2 regions of the Kluyvera sp. CRP genome follow, and region 2 is predicted to be linked to the other one. Evidence: predicted binding sites of a transcription regulator. Region 2 holds the regulator's gene; the other holds the start of a gene.
What was found. The regulator Fur, encoded in region 2, represses iron uptake genes when iron is present. The targets are predictions, from matches to a motif close to ATAATAATGAGAACNACTATCAA.
Positions count from the first base shown of each region.

Region 1 (6,798 bases), 1.1 Mb from region 2:
CCGGCAGTTCGTTCGCCTGACGGCGCAGCACGGCACGGATACGGGCCAGCAGTTCACGCGGGTTGAACGGTTTCGGAATGTAGTCGTCGGCGCCGATTTCCAGGCCCACGATACGGTCAACTTCTTCCCCTTTCGCCGTCACCATAATGATCGGCATCGGGTTGCTTTGGCTGCGCAGGCGGCGGCAGATGGAGAGGCCATCTTCACCCGGCAGCATGAGATCCAACACCATCAGATGGAAGGATTCACGGGTCAGCAATCTGTCCATCTGTTCGGCGTTAGCCACGCTTCGAACCTGGAAACCCTGCTCGGTCAGATAACGCTCCAGTAACGCGCGCAGGCGCATGTCGTCATCCACAACAAGAATCTTATAATTCTCTTGCATTGTTTTTACTCCCAAAGGTTCGCAACAATTAATCAGCATGTATTCTCAAAAAAGCCTGCGCTTGCGACCAGCTAAATCTGGTATAAATTCCAGGCTAAATTGTTACAAAGCATATTTAACAGCGAGTTAAGTATACAATGAATCTTAATACACATTATTTATTCTGTCGGTATGCTCACGTAATACGTATTGTGCGCAATATTTCCTCGGCAGCCAGGTAAGCACGTAAGATGAAAACACCGTTGATCACCCGTGAAGGGTACGAAAAGCTCAAACAAGAGATGGATTATCTCTGGCGCGAAGAGCGCCCGGAGGTCACCAAAAAAGTGACCTGGGCCGCGAGCCTTGGCGATCGCAGTGAAAACGCTGACTACCAGTATAATAAAAAACGCTTAAGGGAGATTGACCGCCGCGTTCGTTATTTAACCAAGTGTCTGGAAAATCTGCGCATCGTCGATTACTCACCGCAGCAGGAAGGCAAAGTCTTTTTTGGCGCGTGGGTGGAGATTGAAAACGACGACGGAGATACCAAGCGTTTTCGCATTGTCGGCTATGACGAGATTTTTGGCCGCAAGGACTACATTTCGATCGACTCGCCAATGGCCCGTGCGCTATTGAAAAAAGAGGTCGGCGATCTCGCGGTCGTCAACACGCCAGCGGGTGAGGCCAGCTGGTATGTAAATGCGATCGATTACGTAAAATAACGCCGGAACAATCCGAAGCCCCCGCTGATGACTGGCATTTTTGCCAGTCAATCCGTATAACTGTCCCCTGATTTTATGACCTAACAGTGAAACCAAGCCATGATGAATGATTCGCTCTGCCGCATTATTGCGGGTGAACTTCAGGCCAGAGCCGAACAGGTGGAAGCCGCCGTTCGCCTGCTTGATGAAGGGAACACCGTGCCGTTTATTGCACGTTATCGTAAGGAAATCACCGGCGGACTGGATGACACGCAACTGCGTAATCTGGAAACTCGCCTGGGGTATTTGCGTGAGCTGGAAGACCGTCGTCAGGTCATTCTGAAATCCATCGGTGAGCAGGGCAAGCTGACCGAAGCGCTGGAAAAAGCCATCAACGGCACGCTCAACAAGACCGAGCTGGAAGACCTCTACTTACCGTATAAACAGAAGCGCCGCACCCGCGGGCAAATTGCCATTGAAGCGGGTCTCGAGCCGCTGGCCGATCTGCTGTGGAGCGAACCGTCTCACGACCCGGAAACCGAGGCGGCGAAATTTATCGATGCCGATAAGGGCATCGCGGATACCAAAGCAGCCCTCGACGGCGCGCGCTATATCCTGATGGAACGCTTCGCGGAAGATGCCGGCCTGCTGGCGAAAGTGCGTGACTACCTGTGGAAGAACGCCCACCTGGTGGCCAAAGTGGTCAGCGGTAAGGAAGAAGAAGGCGCGAAGTTCCGCGACTACTTCGACCATCACGAACCGATTTCAACCACCCCTTCCCACCGCGCGCTGGCGATGTTCCGCGGGCGCAACGAAGGTATTCTGCAACTCTCGCTCAACGCCGATCCGCAGTTCGACGAGCCGCCGAAAGAGAGCCATTGCGAACAGATTATTATCGACCACCTCGGCCTGCGCCTGAACAACGCCCCGGCGGATAGCTGGCGCAAAGGCGTGGTGAGCTGGACCTGGCGCATCAAAGTGCTGATGCACCTCGAAACCGAACTGATGGGCACCGTGCGCGAACGCGCGGAAGATGAAGCCATCAACGTCTTCGCCCGTAACCTGCACGATCTGCTGATGGCTGCACCAGCCGGTCTGCGCGCCACCATGGGCCTCGACCCTGGTCTGCGTACCGGCGTGAAGGTGGCGGTGGTGGACGGCACCGGCAAGCTGGTGGCGACGGATACCATCTACCCGCACACCGGGCAGGCGGCGAAAGCGGCGGTCGCCGTGGCGGCGCTGTGCGAAAAACACAACGTGGAGCTGGTGGCGATCGGCAACGGTACCGCCTCACGCGAAACCGAGCGTTTCTTCCTCGATGTGCAGAAACAGTTCCCGCAAGTCACCGCGCAGAAGGTGATCGTCAGCGAAGCAGGCGCTTCGGTGTATTCCGCTTCCGAACTGGCGGCGCAGGAATTCCCGGATCTCGACGTTTCCCTGCGCGGCGCGGTGTCTATCGCCCGTCGTCTGCAGGACCCACTGGCCGAGCTGGTGAAAATCGACCCGAAATCCATCGGGGTGGGCCAGTACCAGCATGACGTCAGCCAGACGCAGCTGGCGCGTAAGCTGGATGCGGTCGTCGAGGACTGCGTGAACGCCGTCGGCGTGGACTTGAACACCGCCTCCGTGCCGCTGCTGACCCGCGTCGCGGGCCTGACGCGCATGATGGCGCAGAACATCGTCGCCTGGCGCGATGAGAATGGCCAGTTCCAGAACCGCCAGCAGTTGCTGAAGGTAAGTCGTCTGGGGCCGAAAGCGTTCGAGCAGTGCGCGGGCTTCCTGCGCATCAACCACGGCGATAACCCGCTGGACGCTTCCACCGTGCACCCGGAAGCCTACCCGGTGGTTGAACGCATTCTGGCGGCCACCCAGCAGGCGCTGAAAGATCTGATGGGCAACAGCAGTGAACTTCGCGGCCTGAAAGCCTCTGAGTTTACCGACGAACGTTTTGGCGTACCGACCGTCACCGATATCATCAAAGAGCTGGAAAAACCGGGCCGCGACCCGCGTCCGGAATTTAAAACCGCGAAGTTCGCCGATGGCGTCGAAACCATGAACGACCTGCTGCCGGGAATGATCCTCGAAGGCGCGGTGACCAACGTCACCAACTTTGGCGCCTTTGTCGATATCGGCGTGCACCAGGACGGCCTGGTACATATCTCCTCGCTGGCGGATAAATTCGTCGAAGATCCACACACCGTGGTGAAAGCAGGCGATATCGTCAAAGTGAAGGTGCTGGAGGTCGATTTGCAGCGTAAACGTATCGCCCTGACTATGCGTCTGGATGAGCAGCCGGGTGAAACCAACGCCCGTCGCGGCGGCGGTAATGACCGTCCGCAGAACAGCGGACGTCCAGCGGCGAAAGCGGCCAAGCCGCGCGGCCGCGAAGCTCAGCCTGCCGGTAACAGCGCCATGATGGACGCTTTAGCCGCAGCAATGGGTAAAAAACGCTAATCGATAAACGCCTTATCCAGCCTGCATGGGGGATAAGGCGCTTTACACCACCAGCCGTGACGCATTCGCTTCGCGCCTTATCTCGCCCTCAGTAATTAATATTTTCGCGCAACTTTTAATAATAAACCGCATCACGTTTTATTTTATTAACCAATGAAACCTTAATTAAACATTAAGCGATGTAAATATCGGTTAATTGATTTATCGCTACAATGCGTTGCTTGAGTAATATCAAAAAAAGTGCAAATAGTGCGCAAAACTCCCACCAACCGCATATTATGTATTGATGATAAAAACCATTCTCATTATCATCATTTGCAGTGGATTTTATTCTTTATTCCTTGACGATGCCCTTGCCGCCATCAGGCCGCACGCGGGCACTCCCTCGTCCAGCTAGCGATAAAACAAGTAGGTTCTATGCAATTTACACCGGATACTGCGTGGAAGATTGTTGGTTTCTCCCGCGAAATTAGCCCAGCCTATCGGCAGAAACTCCTCTCATTGGGCATGCTGCCTGGCTCATCATTCCATGTCGTTCGCGTTGCGCCCTTGGGTGACCCCATTCATATTGAAACCCGTCGCGTAAGCCTGGTATTGCGTAAAAAAGATCTCGCGCTAATCGAATTAGAACCTGTCGCGTAATGACTTCAGCCCGGTAATAAGAGTCTGAAAAATGAAAAAATTAACCATCGGTCTAATTGGTAATCCTAATTCCGGCAAGACAACCTTATTCAATCAGCTGACCGGCGCGCGCCAGCGCGTAGGCAACTGGGCGGGTGTGACGGTTGAACGTAAAGAAGGCTCTTTCGCCACCACCGATCATCAGGTCACCCTTGTCGACCTGCCGGGCACCTACTCGCTGACCACTATCTCGTCACAAACGTCGCTGGATGAACAAATCGCCTGCCACTACATTCTCAGCGGCGATGCCGACCTGCTGATTAACGTGGTCGACGCCTCCAACCTGGAACGTAACCTGTATTTGACGCTGCAATTACTCGAGCTGGGCATTCCGTGCGTGGTCGCGCTGAACATGCTGGATATCGCCGAGAAGCAGCAGATTCGCATCGATGTCGACGCCCTTTCCGCTCGTCTCGGCTGCCCGGTGGTACCGCTGGTATCGACCCGCGCCCGCGGCATTGAAGCGCTGAAAATGGCGATTGATCGCCACAAGGGCAATCAGCCGCTGGAGCTGGTGCACTACCCGCAGCCGCTGCTGCGTGAAGCCGATAATCTGGCCAAAGAGATGGCGCAGGACATTCCGGAGCGCCAGCGCCATTGGCTGGGTATGCAGATGCTGGAAGGCGACATCTACAGCCGCGCCTACGCCGGCGATGCGGCGCATAAGCTGGACGTTTCGCTGGCGCACCTGAGCGAAGAGCTGGACGATCCCGCTTTGCATATCGCCGACGCTCGCTACCAGAGCATCGCCGCTATCTGCGACGCCGTCAGCAATACGCTGACCGCCGAACCAAGCCGTTTTACCGCCGCGCTGGATAAAATCGTCCTCAACCGCGTGCTGGGGCTGCCGGTCTTTCTGTTCGTGATGTACCTGATGTTCCTGCTGGCGATTAACATCGGCGGTGCCTTACAGCCCATCTTCGACGGCGGCTCGGTAGCGCTCTTTATTCATGGTATTCAGTGGATTGGCTACACCCTGCACTTCCCGGACTGGCTGACCGTATTCCTGGCGCAGGGGCTCGGCGGCGGTATCAACACCGTTCTGCCGCTGGTGCCGCAAATCGGCATGATGTACCTGTTCCTCTCGTTCCTTGAAGACTCCGGCTATATGGCCCGCGCCGCCTTCGTCATGGACCGCCTGATGCAGGCGCTTGGTCTGCCGGGGAAATCCTTTGTGCCGCTGATCGTCGGCTTCGGCTGTAACGTGCCGTCGGTGATGGGCGCCCGTACGTTGGATGCCCCACGTGAACGCCTGATGACCATTATGATGGCACCGTTTATGTCCTGCGGCGCGCGTCTGGCTATCTTCGCGGTCTTCGCCGCGGCCTTCTTCGGCCAGGGCGGCGCGCTGGTGGTCTTCTCGCTCTATGTGTTGGGGATCGTTATCGCCATCCTCACCGGCCTGATGCTCAAATACACCATCATGCGTGGCGAAGCCTCGCCGTTCGTCATGGAACTGCCGGTCTACCACGTACCGCACATCAAAAGCCTGTTCATCCAGACCTGGCAGCGCCTGAAAGGCTTCGTGCTGCGCGCCGGTAAAGTTATCGTGATCGTCAGTATTTTCCTGAGCGCACTGAACAGCTTCTCGTTCAGCGGCAAGATCGTCGACAACATCAACGACTCGGCGCTGGCCTCTGTCAGCCGCGCGATTACGCCAGTGTTTAAACCAATTGGCGTGCATGAAGATAACTGGCAAGCCACCGTCGGCCTGTTTACCGGGGCGATGGCGAAAGAAGTGGTGGTGGGGACGCTGAACACTCTCTACACCGCTGAAGACATCCAGAACGAAGCGTTCAACCCACAGGAATTCCATCTCGGTGATGAACTGCTGGGCGCGCTCGATGAAACCTGGCAAGGCCTGAAAGACACCTTCAGCCTCAGCGTACTGGCCAACCCCATCGAAGCCAGCAAAGGTGATGGCGAGATGGAAACCGGCGCAATGGGCGTGATGGGCAGCAAATTCGGCAGCGCGGCGGCAGCGTATAGCTACCTGATTTTCGTGTTGCTCTACATTCCGTGCATCTCGGTAATGGGGGCGATAGCCCGTGAATCAAGCCGTGGCTGGATGACGTTCTCCATCCTGTGGGGGCTGAATATCGCCTACTCGCTGTCCACGCTCTACTACCAGACAGTCAGCTTCAGCCAGCATCCACGCTACAGCCTGGTGTGCATTCTGGCGGTGATTCTGTTCAACATTGTGGTGCTCGGTCTGCTGCGCCGCGCCCGTAGCCGGGTGGATGTCTCCCTGCTGGCGACGCGCAAAACGCCGACGTCCTGCTGCTCCAGCCCGGCTGGCGATTGCCACTAAGGAGCGATGATGGCGTCATTGATCGAAATACGCGACACGCTGGCCCTGCAAGGACGCATGGAAGCCTCACAGCTCAGCGCCCAACTGCATACGCCGCAAGCGTTAGTTGACGCCATGCTGAGCCGCTTAGAAGCGATGGGAAAAGTGGTGAAAATTCAGGAAGACGCTGATGGTTGCCTGAGCGGTAGCTGCAAAAGCTGCCCGGAAGGCAAAGCGTGCCTGCGTGAGTGGTGGGCGCTACGTTAAGAGGTTATCCCCGACGCTGTCAGCAGCGTCGGGAGTAA
Region 1 is NZ_CP082841.1:1,522,512-1,529,309, reverse strand. It holds gene ompR (two-component system response regulator OmpR) at 1-385, opposite strand, end outside; gene greB (transcription elongation factor GreB) at 616-1,089, shown strand; gene K7B04_RS07055 (Tex family protein) at 1,189-3,522, shown strand; gene feoA (ferrous iron transporter A) at 3,940-4,164, shown strand; gene feoB (Fe(2+) transporter permease subunit FeoB) at 4,196-6,514, shown strand; gene feoC ([Fe-S]-dependent transcriptional repressor FeoC) at 6,524-6,760, shown strand.
Region 1: a site for Fur is predicted at 3,812-3,834, ahead of feoA (ferrous iron transporter A). Genes of this name have one in related genera too.

Region 2 (6,798 bases):
TCGTGACGATATGATGAAAGCGGTGTGCGTCGTGCGAATGGATTGCCAGACGCTAACCTGCCGCCAGCATCAGGGAATATGAAAAAGGAGCCTTACGGCTCCTTTGTCTTAACAGCGATGATATCAGGCGTTTTTCAGCACTTCGCTAACAATCTCTACCGCTTCTTTCTCAATCTGCTGACGATGCTCAGCGCCAAGGAAGCTTTCGCAGTAAATCTTGTACGCATCTTCCGTGCCGGACGGACGCGCCGCAAACCAGCCGTTATCGGTCATCACTTTCAGACCACCGATAGATGCGCCGTTACCCGGTGCAGCGGTCAGGCGTGCGGTAATCGGATCACCGGCCAGAGTGCTGGCGCTGACCATCTCAGGAGAGAGCTTAGACAGCGCCGCTTTCTGTGCGGAAGTCGCGCTCGCCTGCAGACGGTTATAGCTTGGCGCGCCGAAACGTGCGGCCAGGTCGTTGTAGTGTTCCTGCGGATTCTTACCGGTGACGGCGGTGATTTCTGCCGCCAGCAGGCACATGATGATCCCGTCTTTATCGGTTGACCACGGCGTACCGTCGAAGCGCAGGAAGGAAGCGCCCGCGCTCTCTTCGCCGCCGAAGCCAAAGCTACCGTCGAACAGGCCATCAACAAACCATTTAAAGCCCACCGGCACTTCCACCAGCTTACGGCCCAGGTCATTCACCACGCGGTCAATCATTGCGGAAGAGACCAGGGTTTTACCCACGGCAACGTCTTTGCCCCACTGCGGACGATGCTGGAACAGGTAGTTGATCGCCACCGCCAGGTAGTGGTTCGGGTTCATCAGCCCGGCCGGGGTGACGATACCGTGACGGTCGTAGTCAGGATCGTTGGCAAATGCCAGGTCAAACTTATCACGCAGCGCCAGCAGGCCCGCCATCGCGCACTCGGAAGAGCAGTCCATACGGATTGCGCCATCTTTATCGAGGTGCATGAAGCGGAAAGTCTGGTCAACGTGATCGTTAACGATAGTCAGGTTCAGGTTGTAGTGCTTCGCGATACGTTTCCAGTATTCGATACCGGAACCGCCCAACGGATCAACGCCCAGGGTCAGACCGGCTTTCTGGATCGCCGCCATATCGACGATATCCGCCAGCCCTTCAATGAACGGCTGCACCAGATCGACTTCCTTCACATGACCCGAGGCCAGCGCCGCATCGTAAGAGATGCGCTTCACGCCGTTCAGATCGGCGGCCAACAGCGCGTTAGCGCGGTCTTCAACCACTTTGGTGACGTTGGTATCAGCCGGGCCACCGTTTGGCGGGTTGTACTTGATACCACCGTCTTCCGGCGGGTTGTGGGACGGCGTAATGACAATGCCATCGGCCAGCGGGCCGCCTTTCTTGTTGTGCACCAGGATAGCGTTGGAAACCGCCGGTGTCGGCGTGAAACCATTGTTTTCCTGCACAATCACATCAACGCCATTCGCCGCTAACACTTCAAGTACGGAGATGAACGCAGGCTCAGAAAGCGCGTGCGTATCTTTTCCGACGTAGCATGGGCCCGAAATTCCATTTTTCGCGCGCTCTTCAGCAATCGCCTGAGCAATGGCCAAAATATGCTTTTCATTGAAGCTGTGACGACCTGCGCTACCGCGGTGACCGGAGGTCCCGAATTTCACCGCGTGTTCCGCATTGCTCACGTCCGGCTGCAGCACGTAGTACTGGGCCGTCAGTTGAGCGACGTTGATCAAATCACTCTGCTGTGCGGGTTGACCCGCACGGGTATGGTTTGCCATTGCCTGGTCCTTCTTATGCAAGGGTTAGATTGTCAGTATTAGATGGTACCGCAAACCTTCTCAATCAATTCCGCCGGGAATTGCATTGACTGCATGATGTGTTCGACCATGCTGCATTTACGGCCCGTATTGGTATTGGTAATGACCCAGTATGGCGTATCCGGAACCTGTTTTGGTTTCGTCTGATTGCCGTTTTTCAGCAGCGTTTGCTCGTCGGCAGCAAAGTAGACGCGGGTACGGCCATGAAGGGATTCGGTTGCCTCAGCAAACGCATTGTTGTCCAGAGAGTACAGCGTGGTCAGCACCAGCATGAAGCGGTTTACCGCTTTCTTCTGCTCTGCATACTCGTCGGAGAGCAGCAGTTCGCGCATGGCACGGACTTTATCTTTGGCGGATTTAACCGTTTTCACCTCAGCAACGGGGGCAGCAGCGGGCGCCGGAGCGGCAACCGTTTCTGCTTTGACGACCGGCGCGGCAGCGACGGCTGCGGGCTGGGAAGCGGCGGAGAATTTCAGCATACGCCGTAAAATGTCGGACGCGCTCTCGCCAATGCGCAGAGTGTGGGCTGCAATATAGCGATAGAGCTCGTCATCAACTTCGATCGTTTTCATCTTAATCCGGTGCGATAATTTTTCTGAATACAGTTTATTGGGATTATAAAGTCAAAACCCAACAGCGGGTAGCGCCAAACCAGGGGCACGGCAAAATTCGGATGAGTTCCTCACTTGCCCCTGAGCGTTAGAATGTTCAACATGATACCCTAACCCGACAATGCGAAAAAAAGAACTTTGCTATGAAATTGAATTTCCGAGCGCAAACTGCACAAAACCTGCACAATAATTCCCCCATCGTCCTGGTCCACGGTCTGTTCGGCAGCCTGGATAACCTCGGCATTCTCGCCCGCGACCTGCTTGCCGATCACGATGTCATTCAGGTCGACATGCGTAACCACGGTCTGTCGCCGCGTTCCGACGATATGAGCTATCCGGCCATGGCGCAGGATTTGCTCGATACTCTCGACGCCAACCAGATTGAGAAAGCGACATTCATCGGCCATTCAATGGGCGGAAAAGCGGTGATGGCGCTGACCGCGCTGGCCCCGGAGCGCATCGACCGCCTGGTGGCAATCGACATTGCGCCGGTGGATTACCACGTGCGTCGTCATGATGAGATTTTTGCCGCCATTAACGCCGTCACCAGCGCGGGCGTCTCCACGCGCCAGCAGGCAGCCACGGTGATGCGCGAGTATCTGCATGAAGAAGGCGTGATTCAGTTTCTGCTGAAGTCGTTTGTTGACGGTGCCTGGCGCTTTAACGTGCCGGTGCTGTGGGAGCAATATCCCCATATCGTCGGCTGGGAAACCATTCCGGCCTGGGAACACCCTGCGCTGTTTATTCCCGGCGGCAATTCACCGTATATCACCGAAGCCTATCGTGACGATCTGCTGGCGCAGTTCCCGCAGGCGAAAGCGCACGTGATTGCCGGGGCGGGTCACTGGGTTCACGCCGAAAAACCGGACGCCGTGCTGCGCGCCATTCGCCGTTACCTCGCTGAGTGATTAAAAATGCATCGACCGCGCGCCAGAATGGCCGTGGTCGTTGGCGTGCGGGTTCCACTGTTGTATGATTGCGCGCTGTCTGCACCGGGCACCGTCCGGTAGCTTGTTTCCCCGAAGTCACTCAGAACCATGGCAAAAGAACAAACGGACCGTACGACATTAGATTTGTTCGCAAATGAGCGTCGGCCGGGAAGACCCAAAACCAATCCGCTTTCGCGTGACGAACAGCTCCGCATTAATAAGCGCAATCAGCTCAAACGCGACAAAGTTCGTGGGCTTAAGCGCGTCGAGTTAAAGCTAAACAGCGACGCCGTTGATGCGCTCAACGAGCTGGCGGCAGCCCGTGACATGAGCCGCAGCGAACTCATCGAAGAGATGCTGATGAGCCAACTGGCGCTGCTGCACGGACAAGGGAAAGTCTGAAATATCCCCCCAGAACGCACTTTCATGTAGCAGAGTGTGCAGTACGGCACGATAGCTGTTTCCGCCCGCTTCTCTGTTCTGCTATGATTGCCCTTATCTGTGGGCAATAAGCCACCACCATATCATTAAGTTTCAAGAGGTTATTTTACTCATGGCAATCGTTGGCATCTTCTTCGGTAGCGACACCGGGAACACCGAAAATATCGCAAAAATGATTCAAAAACAGCTTGGTAAAGATGTCGCTGACGTTCACGACATTGCCAAGAGCAGCAAAGAAGACCTGGCAGGCTACGATATCCTGCTGCTGGGTATCCCAACCTGGTACTACGGTGAAGCACAGTGCGACTGGGACGATTTCTTCCCGTCTCTGGAAGAAGTTGACTTCAACGGTAAGCTGGTCGCCCTCTTCGGCTGTGGCGATCAGGAAGACTACGCGGAGTACTTCTGCGATGCGCTGGGTACGATTCGCGACATCATCGAGCCAAACGGCGCGACCATCGTTGGTCACTGGCCAACCGCAGGCTACCACTTCGAAGCGTCGAAAGGCCTGGCCGATGACGACCACTTCGTGGGTCTGGCGATTGACGAAGACCGCCAGCCGGAGCTGACCGCTGAACGCGTTGAAAAATGGGTTAAGCAGGTTGCTGAAGAGCTGCACCTCGACGAAATCAAAAACGCCTGATGATATTGAGGCGCGATAACAAATCGCGCCTCATTAATAGGTAAAAGCAATCAAAATAATAGCTACATTTTTTTAACTTTTCAGCGCATACCTGTACAATATCTTCTGATTTAGCGTAGGTTCATCGCTCTGTTTGTCGGTGACGCCTCGTTTTTGAAAGCTTAGTTTACCCAAGCCTTGCTGTTTTCATTTATCCAGGGTCATTCTATAATGAGACGCATTAAAACGGGTGAATTCTCTGTGATACTTTCGCTGATGGAAGTTAATCGTTTAGCAACAGGACAGATTCCGCATGACTGACAATAATACCGCATTAAAGAAGGCTGGCCTGAAAGTCACACTTCCACGGTTAAAGATTCTGGAAGTTCTTCAGGAACCGGATAACCACCATGTCAGCGCGGAAGACTTATACAAACGCCTGATCGACATGGGTGAAGAAATTGGCCTGGCCACGGTTTATCGTGTCCTGAACCAGTTTGATGACGCGGGCATCGTGACCCGTCATAATTTTGAAGGCGGCAAATCCGTTTTCGAACTGACCCAGCAGCATCACCACGATCACCTTATTTGCCTCGACTGTGGCAAAGTGATCGAGTTCAGCGACGAATCTATCGAAGCTCGCCAGCGTGAAATTGCCGCCAAACACGGAATTCGTCTGACCAACCACAGCCTTTATCTTTATGGCCACTGCGCTGAAGGCGACTGCCGTGAAGATGAACATGCTCACGATGGTGTAGAGAAGTAACTTCCCCCCTCGTTAAAAAGCCAGCGCCATGCGTTGGTTTTTTTTTGCCCTTCGTTCGCATTCAGCCATAAAAAAACCGCTGCAAGCAGCGGTTTTTTCAGTTATTAGCATTCGCCTTATCTTATGGCTTCACGGTGTTATTGCTGCGAATTTCCTGCCACATCTTATCGCATTTGGCTTTTACGGCCTGGTCGTTACCGGTACGGGTTGCCTGAATACACTGCTGGTAATCCAGCACGCGTACGGATTCCTGATTAGCAAACTGTTCATGCTGTTTCTCTTTTTTCAGCACGTTCAGCACGCTCTGGCAGGCCTGGATTTTGTCCGGATTGCCTTCAGCGGTGTTAATGCACGCGCTGTAGGCATCCTTCAGCTTACTGTCTTCTTTCGGCGTGGATGGCTGAGCGCAAGCGGTAAGGCCAGCGGCCATCAGGGCAACAATAATCAGTTTTTTCATACGATGAGCCTCTTAGCGGCGGCAGAGGCTTCCCCCTGCCGCATCATGCATCAGAAAATAGTGAACGGTGCGATAACCATGAATTTCACGTCACGCTCATCCTGGAAGATGTTGCCGTAACCACCGCCCCAGCTTGGGATGTCGGAGTGGTTGTCGTACTGAGTGAAGTGCAGTTTGAAGAGGGTACCCTTCGCGCGGCCTTCCTGTACGGTATACATGGCATCCAGGCTGTATGCAGATTCTCTGATCGTATTGTTTTTGTTGTAGTAGGCATCCGGGTTCATCTGCCAGGTCGCTGGTTTCGCATCCCATGCATAGACGTAGGATGCACCCACTGCCCAGCCAGGAAGATTCCAGTTCTTCAGGTCATACATACCACCGAAGAAGACCGCTTTTTCGCCGTTGGCGTTGAAGTCAGAGCGGTTATCCCACCAGATATCCAGACGACCGTTAGATGACGCGTAGGTCGGGGTCATACGCTGCAGGAAGTAGCCCTGCTGACCGTCAGCCTTAACCCAGGTCCCTTCCAGACGGAAGTCGAACACTTCGTTCAGCTTATAGCCAAATGTTAACGCCTGCAGCCACGCGGTGCCGTCGTAAATGTCGTTCACGCCGTGATCGCTCACTTTGTCACGGGTACCGTAGAACTGGTAGCTGGTGGTCAGCGGGCCGCCAGGGATATCAAATTTGTAGCTTGCTTTGGCGAAGTACTGGTCGACATAACCTTCCGCCTGACCGAATGCCGCTTCCAGCACCAGGTCATTTTTAAAATCGTATTTCGCACCAATAGAGTGCAGGTAATCAACTTTGGTCTTCTTATCATTCTGATAGAAGTTATCCATCTCCAGATGCCATGGCGCCTTATACTCATTGGTCCACATGTAGGAGAAGCTCAGCGCGCCATTGTCGCCGTAGTCAAAGTTTGCCCCGGCTTCAGCGCCCTGGTAAGTACCCGGCATAAAGCTCCAGTGCGGTGCCAGCAGGGTTTGACCGGTTGGTTGAATGTAACCCGCACGCGCCCAGGTTGGGCCAAGTTTAAATTTAGCTGCCGCTTTATACAGGCTGATACCGCTCTTATCGCCGCTGTAATCTTCGCTATAGCCTTTATTTTTTGACGAGAATGCAATTTCGTTCGGGTGACCGCTTTCGCTACTTTCCGCCATTTCAAT
Region 2 is NZ_CP082841.1:2,624,084-2,630,881, reverse strand. It holds gene K7B04_RS12365 (pyridoxamine 5'-phosphate oxidase family protein) at 1-82, shown strand, start outside; gene pgm (phosphoglucomutase (alpha-D-glucose-1,6-bisphosphate-dependent)) at 124-1,764, opposite strand; gene seqA (replication initiation negative regulator SeqA) at 1,803-2,375, opposite strand; gene ybfF (esterase) at 2,558-3,322, shown strand; gene ybfE (LexA regulated protein) at 3,452-3,745, shown strand; gene fldA (flavodoxin FldA) at 3,897-4,427, shown strand; gene fur (ferric iron uptake transcriptional regulator) at 4,720-5,172, shown strand; gene chiQ (ChiQ/YbfN family lipoprotein) at 5,294-5,629, opposite strand; gene chiP (chitoporin) at 5,680-6,798, opposite strand, start outside.